2 regions of the Pectobacterium nicotianae genome follow, and region 2 is predicted to be linked to the other one. Evidence: predicted binding sites of a transcription regulator. Region 2 holds the regulator's gene; the other holds the start of a gene.
The links. Region 2 encodes PurR, which represses purine synthesis genes. Its sites were predicted from a motif close to CANGCAAACGTTTGCNTG; they were not measured.
Positions count from the first base shown of each region.

Region 1: the regulator PurR is predicted to act here: its motif matches at 1,820-1,837, upstream of MYB54_RS18085 (NCS2 family permease).

Region 1 covers NZ_CP096821.1:4,075,652-4,079,162, reverse strand. Annotated here, with positions in the region: gene MYB54_RS18100 (aspartate/glutamate racemase family protein) at 1-152, shown strand, start outside; gene puuE (allantoinase PuuE) at 167-1,126, shown strand; gene MYB54_RS18090 (hypothetical protein) at 1,318-1,734, opposite strand; gene MYB54_RS18085 (NCS2 family permease) at 1,950-3,305, shown strand.
Region 2 covers NZ_CP096821.1:2,087,741-2,091,251, forward strand. Annotated here, with positions in the region: gene cfa (cyclopropane fatty acyl phospholipid synthase) at 1-522, opposite strand, end outside; gene purR (HTH-type transcriptional repressor PurR) at 724-1,749, opposite strand; gene cydH (cytochrome bd-I oxidase subunit CydH) at 2,139-2,228, shown strand; gene MYB54_RS09460 (C40 family peptidase) at 2,339-3,190, opposite strand.

The DNA.
Region 1 (3,511 bases), 2.0 Mb from region 2:
AAGAACTGTCGATTCCTGTGATCGACGGCGTCAGTGCTGCCGTCAAGCTGATTGAGTCATTGTCGGCACTGGGATTGACGACCAGTAAACAGGGCGATCTGGATTACCCGATTGCCAAGCCGCTGAGCGGCATGTTTAGTACGCTGCGTTAAAAAAGGGAAAGGACATGATCACAGCACCTGCTGCAATGATGTACGGCATTGAGAGCGATTATCCGCGTGACCTGATTGGATATGCGGGACAGCCCCCGCATGCTAACTGGCCTGAAAATGCACGCATTGCCGTGCAGTTTGTATTGAACTACGAGGAAGGTGCGGAAAATAACGTCTTACATGGTGACGCCGGGTCCGAGCAATTTCTGTCCGATATTATTGGTGCGGCGAGTTATGCCGATCGTCATATGTCGATGGATTCGCTGTATGAATATGGATCACGTGCCGGTTTTTGGCGTATCCATAATGAGTTTCAGCGTCGCGGGTTACCGTTGACGGTATTCGGTGTCGCAATGGCATTGGCGCGCAACCCCGCCGTGGTCGAGGCGATCAAGTTGGCTAATTATGACGTAGTGAGCCACGGCTGGCGCTGGATTCATTACCAGCATATGGATATCGACACCGAACGCGAGCACATGCATAAAGCCATTACTGTGCTGACGACGTTATTTGGTCAGGCTCCGCTTGGCTGGTACACCGGCCGCGACAGTCCTAATACCCGCCAGTTGGTCGTCGATAACGGCAACTTTTGGTACGACAGCGACTACTACGGTGACGATCTGCCATTCTGGATGCCAGTCAAAAAAAGCAATGGTGAGGTGCAGCCGCATCTGATCGTGCCGTATACGCTGGATGCTAATGATATGCGTTTTGCCTCACCACAGGGGTTTAACAGCGGAGATCAGTTTTTCACCTATCTGAAAGACAGTTTTGATGTGCTCTACGAGGAAGGTGAAACCGCACCTAAAATGCTATCCATCGGGATGCACTGTCGTTTGCTAGGGCGCCCAGGCCGTTTTCGTGCGTTACAGCGTTTTCTGGATTACGTTCAACAGCATGAGCGAGTATGGATTTGCCGCCGTCAGGATATCGCCGAGCATTGGCGTCAGCATCATCCGTATGTCGCGCCGTAAAACACAGAGAATACCGGAAACAAAAATGGCTACCGGATGGCAGCCATTTTAGGGTGGTTAACGTACTTGAGTACGATTAACGGAAGATAGCGTGGGGGTTAACACCGCGATAGGTTTTGCCCAACGCTTTTAATATTTGATTGATTTTGCGGACAACGCGCATCTTTTTTATCCCCACGATTCTTAAATAATTATTGGTTGAAAGTACCAAAGTTGATGTTGATGTTTTCAAACATAGCGATGATTTTGTTCAGCAGTTTCATGGTCATTTCCTCGTTGTTAGTTGATTTGTTTTCTGTGATGCTGTTCACGTTTTTAAGAATACTCGCACTGATACGGGTGGTCAACTTTTTTGTGATGCGAATCACAAAAAAATGAACGATCAGTTTGTGAGGAGTAAACCGCTGTTTTGATTTCCGTCTAAGAACCCTTTCTGCTTTTTCTTCATACTGACCCATTTTCTGCGGGTGGCCTGATTGAGCATTACCTGTACTGGCTGTGCGCTTCGTTATCGGACAGATGACGTGAGATAGGTAAATTGTCTCGATTAGCAGTTGAAATAAGCGCGGGTGAAGCGGGATAATCACGCGCTTCACATTGCCTGACACCGTCTTATCCAGCTTGCTTTAGTTCAGCCTGTTTTTGATACAGCAGTGTCTTGATATAGCAACGTTTTCCAGCTTTGCATCCAGCGAGTTAATCGTTTGCGTGCGGGGTTATACGGTTCATGATGCGCCAGCGATGCTGGTGCGTTCGCGGAACAAGGCCGCGGGAACCGTCAGAATCGATCTTAAATAATAATGGCATTTCAGGGGATACCACCATGTCAAACACCACCCGTCAGGCAGGCTCGCAAGGCTCGCTTGATGCTTTTTTCAAAATTACACAGCGCGGCAGTAACGTGCGTCAGGAAGTGTTAGCTGGCCTGACGACGTTCCTGGCGATGGTTTACTCCGTGATTGTGGTGCCGAGTATGCTGGGCAAGGCCGGCTTCCCGCCGGCAGCCGTGTTCGTTGCAACCTGTCTGGTTGCCGGGCTGGGGTCGCTGCTGATGGGATTGTGGGCCAATCTGCCGATGGCGATTGGTTGTGCGATTTCGCTGACGGCATTCACCGCGTTCAGTCTGGTGCTGGGGCAACAAATCAGCATTCCTGTAGCGCTGGGTGCGATTTTCCTGATGGGGGTGCTGTTCACCATCATTTCCGTCACGGGTATCCGCTCCTGGATCTTGCGTAATCTGCCGATGGGCGTGGCGCATGGTACGGGGATTGGTATCGGTCTGTTCCTGCTGATTATTGCCGCCAACGGTGTCGGTCTGGTGGTAAAAAACCCGATTGACGGCCTGCCAGTCGCGCTGGGTGATTTCACTTCTTTCCCTGTCATTATGTCCCTGCTGGGGCTGGCGGCGACTATCGGTTTAGAGAAGCGTCGCGTACCGGGCGGTATTCTTCTGGTTATCATCGCGATCTCTATTCTGGGGCTGATTTTTGACCCGAATGTAAAATACGCTGGCTTCTTTGCGCTGCCGAGCCTGACGGCGGCTGACGGTTCGTCGCTGATCTTCAGTCTGGATATCATGGGCGCATTGCAGCCGATGGTTCTGCCGAGCGTGCTGGCGCTGGTGATGACCGCCGTGTTCGATGCCACGGGTACGATCCGCGCGGTAGCCGGACAGGCGAACCTGCTGGATAAAGACGGACAAATCATCAACGGTGGTAAAGCCCTGACCGCAGACTCCGTGAGCAGCATTTTCTCCAGTCTGGTCGGAACGTCTCCGGCAGCGGTTTACATCGAATCCGCAGCGGGTACGGCAGCCGGTGGTAAAACGGGCTTAACGGCAACCGTTGTCGGTGTCCTGTTCCTGCTGCTGCTGTTTGTGTCTCCGTTAGCGTATCTGGTGCCTGGCTATGCCACAGCCCCCGCGCTGATGTACGTCGGCCTGCTGATGCTGGGCAACGTCTCCAAACTGAACTTTGATGACTTCGTCGATGCCATGTCCGGTTTGGTATGTGCCGTATTCATCGTGCTGACCTGTAACATCGTGACCGGTATCATGCTGGGCTTTGGCGCGCTGGTATTAGGCCGCATTTTCTCCGGCGAATGGCGTAAACTGAACATCGGCACCGTGGTGATTGCTGTCGCGCTGGTGGTGTTCTACGCTGGCGGCTGGGCGCTGTAATCCTTTCCAACAGACCTTCTGGCGCCGTCCAAAAGGTCTGTCATTCCTCGTCTTTCCTTCCTCTTTCCCTTCCTTATCGTTTCCGACGCCAAACGCGATTTTATGTGCCTTTTTATTGGCTTTGGGTTGATGTTACTTGTGTGATAATCAGAGAAGTAATTACTTTTCTTCTTCACCCAGAAATCCATTTTCATACCGAGCTAAAT
Region 2 (3,511 bases):
GATATCCAGCAGAGTCATCCCTGATGTTAACTGGAGCTTTTCGCAGATCATGGCAAGTTTATCTTCCTGCGCCTGTTCCAGCGTCTGTGCCTGTTTCCAATAGGCGCAGGAGTATTGCATATAGGGATCCAGCATCAAGGTAAAGAGGTCGTTACCTAAATCGTAATGCGCTTTACCGACAACCTGAGCACGTCGGCGGGATTGTAAATTCGTGACGCGGGAGAGGGCGACGCGCGTCAGGTCGTGCAGACGGCGGGGCAGCCTGGCCTCTAACCCCGCACGCAGGACGCGATGGGAAAACATATCCAGCCGTTCACATTCCCACCACTCATCCATGTAGCTTTCTCCCAGCCCCAGCGATCCCTCACGCAGGATACGTTTAAAGAAATTGGGGTTGGTCACGCGGATGTCAAAAGGGCGAGTGCCGTTGATGGTGATATCCGCGGTGGCCAGCATGTCTTGCACGATGTGGAACCAGGGCGCGGTATTAGGATCCCATTCTTCTGTATAAGGTAAACCCATCATGTCTCCTTAACTTTATGTAAAAGTATCGTAAAACATACCTGGACAACACTTATCGCAGCCGAGATCTCGGCTGTCACCAGAGAAAATGAAACACGGTGTTAAATTGAAAACTGCTTCAGCCAGCATACAAGAGAATTGGCTGAAGCAGGGAGGGGAAGCAGCAGGAATAAGAAAATCGGCTGTACAGAATGGCTGCGGCTAGCGGCGATAGTCGAGGTAGGGGCCGTCTGCAACCGAGCGGCGTTCAATCAACGTCGGGTGCACTTCAATGACGTGTGCATCTTCCCGCTTACTGGTAATGCGATCCAGCAGCATTGCGAAAGCGGACTGACCCAGACGCTCCTTTGGCTGGTGGATGGTCGTCAGCGCAGGCGTAAAGAAACGCGCGTGGCGCACGTTGTCATAACCGATCACCGAAATATCCTGCGGCACACGCAGACCCAATTCGTCAGCCGCACAGATAGCCCCCATCGCCATAATATCGCCGCCGCAGAATACGGCCGTTGGACGCTGTTTCTGTGCGAGGATCTGATGCATGGCTTTATAGCCGGATTCCGGTTCGAAATCGCCTCGAACTACCCATTCGTCGCGTACGGTGATGTCGGCTTCCTTCAATGCTTTCAAAAAGCCGAGGTAGCGCCCGCTGCCGGTGTTGCGTTCTTGAGTGCCGGGGATGGCGCCGATATCCCGATGGCCGCGTTCAATCAGGTAGCGACCAGCCATATAACCGCCTTCAAAGGCGTTATCGATAATCGTATCGGTAAAATCGCTGTGCATCTGTCCCCAGTCCATCACGACCATCGGAATGCTGCGATAATCTTCCAACATCGACAACAGCTCTGGTGGGTATTCAGCGCACATTACCAACAGGCCATCGACGCGTTTTTGCGCCAGCATGGAAAGATAGGCTCGCTGTTTGCCGATGTCGTTATGTGAATTACACAGCACCAGCGTGTAGCCTTTGGCATAGCAGCTGTTTTCAACGGCTTCAATGATCTCGGCAAAATAGGGGGCTTCGCTGGATGTGGCCAGCAAACCGATAGATTTGGTGTGATTAACTTTGAGGCTGCGGGCGACGGCGCTGGGCGAATAGTGCAATTCTTTGATTGCCGCCCTGACGGCTGCCTTAGTCTCTTCGGCGACGAAACGTGTTTTATTGATCACGTGCGATACGGTTGTGGTGGAAACGCCAGCACGTTTTGCCACATCTTTAATCGTTGCCATCTAAAAATGACTCCTGAACTTACCTGTTACAGACGTAAGTATATTGTTAATCGTTTGCCTACGTTTAATGTTCTTCTTCTAAGCTAAAAAACAGGATTTCAGAAGGAGAATGCCGAATGTTATACCGAAGGGATCTGGGTTGACGTTTTTCGACTGATACGCAGCGCTTTCATAAACAGCGGATTGTGTCCGATTTATCATGAAAGTGAAAGGGCTAATTTATACTATTAGTGATGCATTCGTCCGAGATTTTTCGCTACAATTATGAAAGAATCGTAATAACCCTATTATTTGTGGCTTTTACTACCTAAACGGGTTTGGCTGTGAACGGTGGTGTCTTTTCAGATGAAGCTTTCAGATAAAATTCGTTCGTTAATAAGGAGTAATTCATGGATACAGATCTGAAGATGTCTTTGCTGACAACTGTTGGCTCGTTGGCTGTGATCATCGCGTTTAGTTTTATTGCGGTGCTGAACTAACCGAACGGTGCCTCTGGGCGGGTTAGGTATTCAGACACGTTGATGATGCATAAAACGTGTCTGAATCGCATCTCTTCACAGCGCTTTTCTCTACTACGTACACCTGTCTCTTAACGAATCGTCTGCGGCGTCACCACGCGACGTGCGCCAACGTAGTGTTCCTGCCAATAATCTTCACTCAGCTTGCTGATACGAATATCTGAGCCTGTACGCGGCGACTGAATAAATTTCCCTTCACCCAGATAAACCCCGACGTGATCGGCTGCGCCACGATTATTGATGCGGAAGAAGACCAGATCGCCACTTTCCAGCTCGCTCTTTTTAATCGGAGCGGCGTCACGCAGGTGATACATTTCGTTTGCGGTGCGTGGAATTTGGATCTTAACGACATCTTTGTAGGCGTAATAAACCAGTCCGCTACAGTCAAATCCGGTAAAGGGAGAGGAACCGCCCCAGTGGTAAGGCTTACCTATTTGGCTCATCAATTTATTCATTGCGGTCGTTTTGGCATGCTGATAGCGTTTTTTATGTGCTGCGCTTAGCGCCATTCCTTTTTCTGTCGGCGCCGGATTTTTATCCGCTTTCCCCTTGAGTGCGGCCTTCTTCAGTCCGGTTTTGACTCTGGCTTGTGCGGTGGTTTGTTTCTCTTCTTCAGGCTTCAGCTTTTTAAGATTTTTTTTCACGAGCGCGGGCGTGCTGCTTTGCGTCCGTGACGGCTTTTTTTCTGCCACTTTGCTCGCGGTGCGGGATTTGGTTTTATTGCTGATTGCGGTAGGTTCTGGTTTTTTGCTTTTGATCGGCGTCGGTGATTTAGCATTACCCTTTGTTTGGCGGCTTTTCTTATTCGTTTCTACCACGGCGCTTTTCTTCGGGGCAGAATGCGGGGTATGCGGCGCAGCCTGAACCACGTTCAGGGATAGATTACTGAAAAATAATATAAAAAGGGTAATAAATAAGCGCATAATAACAGTGACCGAACATAATCCTTAACTCGCTCAATCCGCACAGTATTCCTGAAAACGGCGTCATAAAAAAGTGGGCACGGTCGCTTTATTCATACAGAATAGTGAAAAAACGTTAATAGTTATTTTTTCGATTGATTTATCAGCGTTTTCTGGCGTTGATTTCATCAATGATGAATACCTTCAGGGAAAAATAACCCTACAAAAAATGGCGTTTTTTTGTGGCTAGTGGCATCGGTACAATATCACTGAGTCAATATCACTGAGTCAATGTCGCTGTCGTAGCACCTCTGACGGCGGCTCATGGCTAGCGTTTTGGAC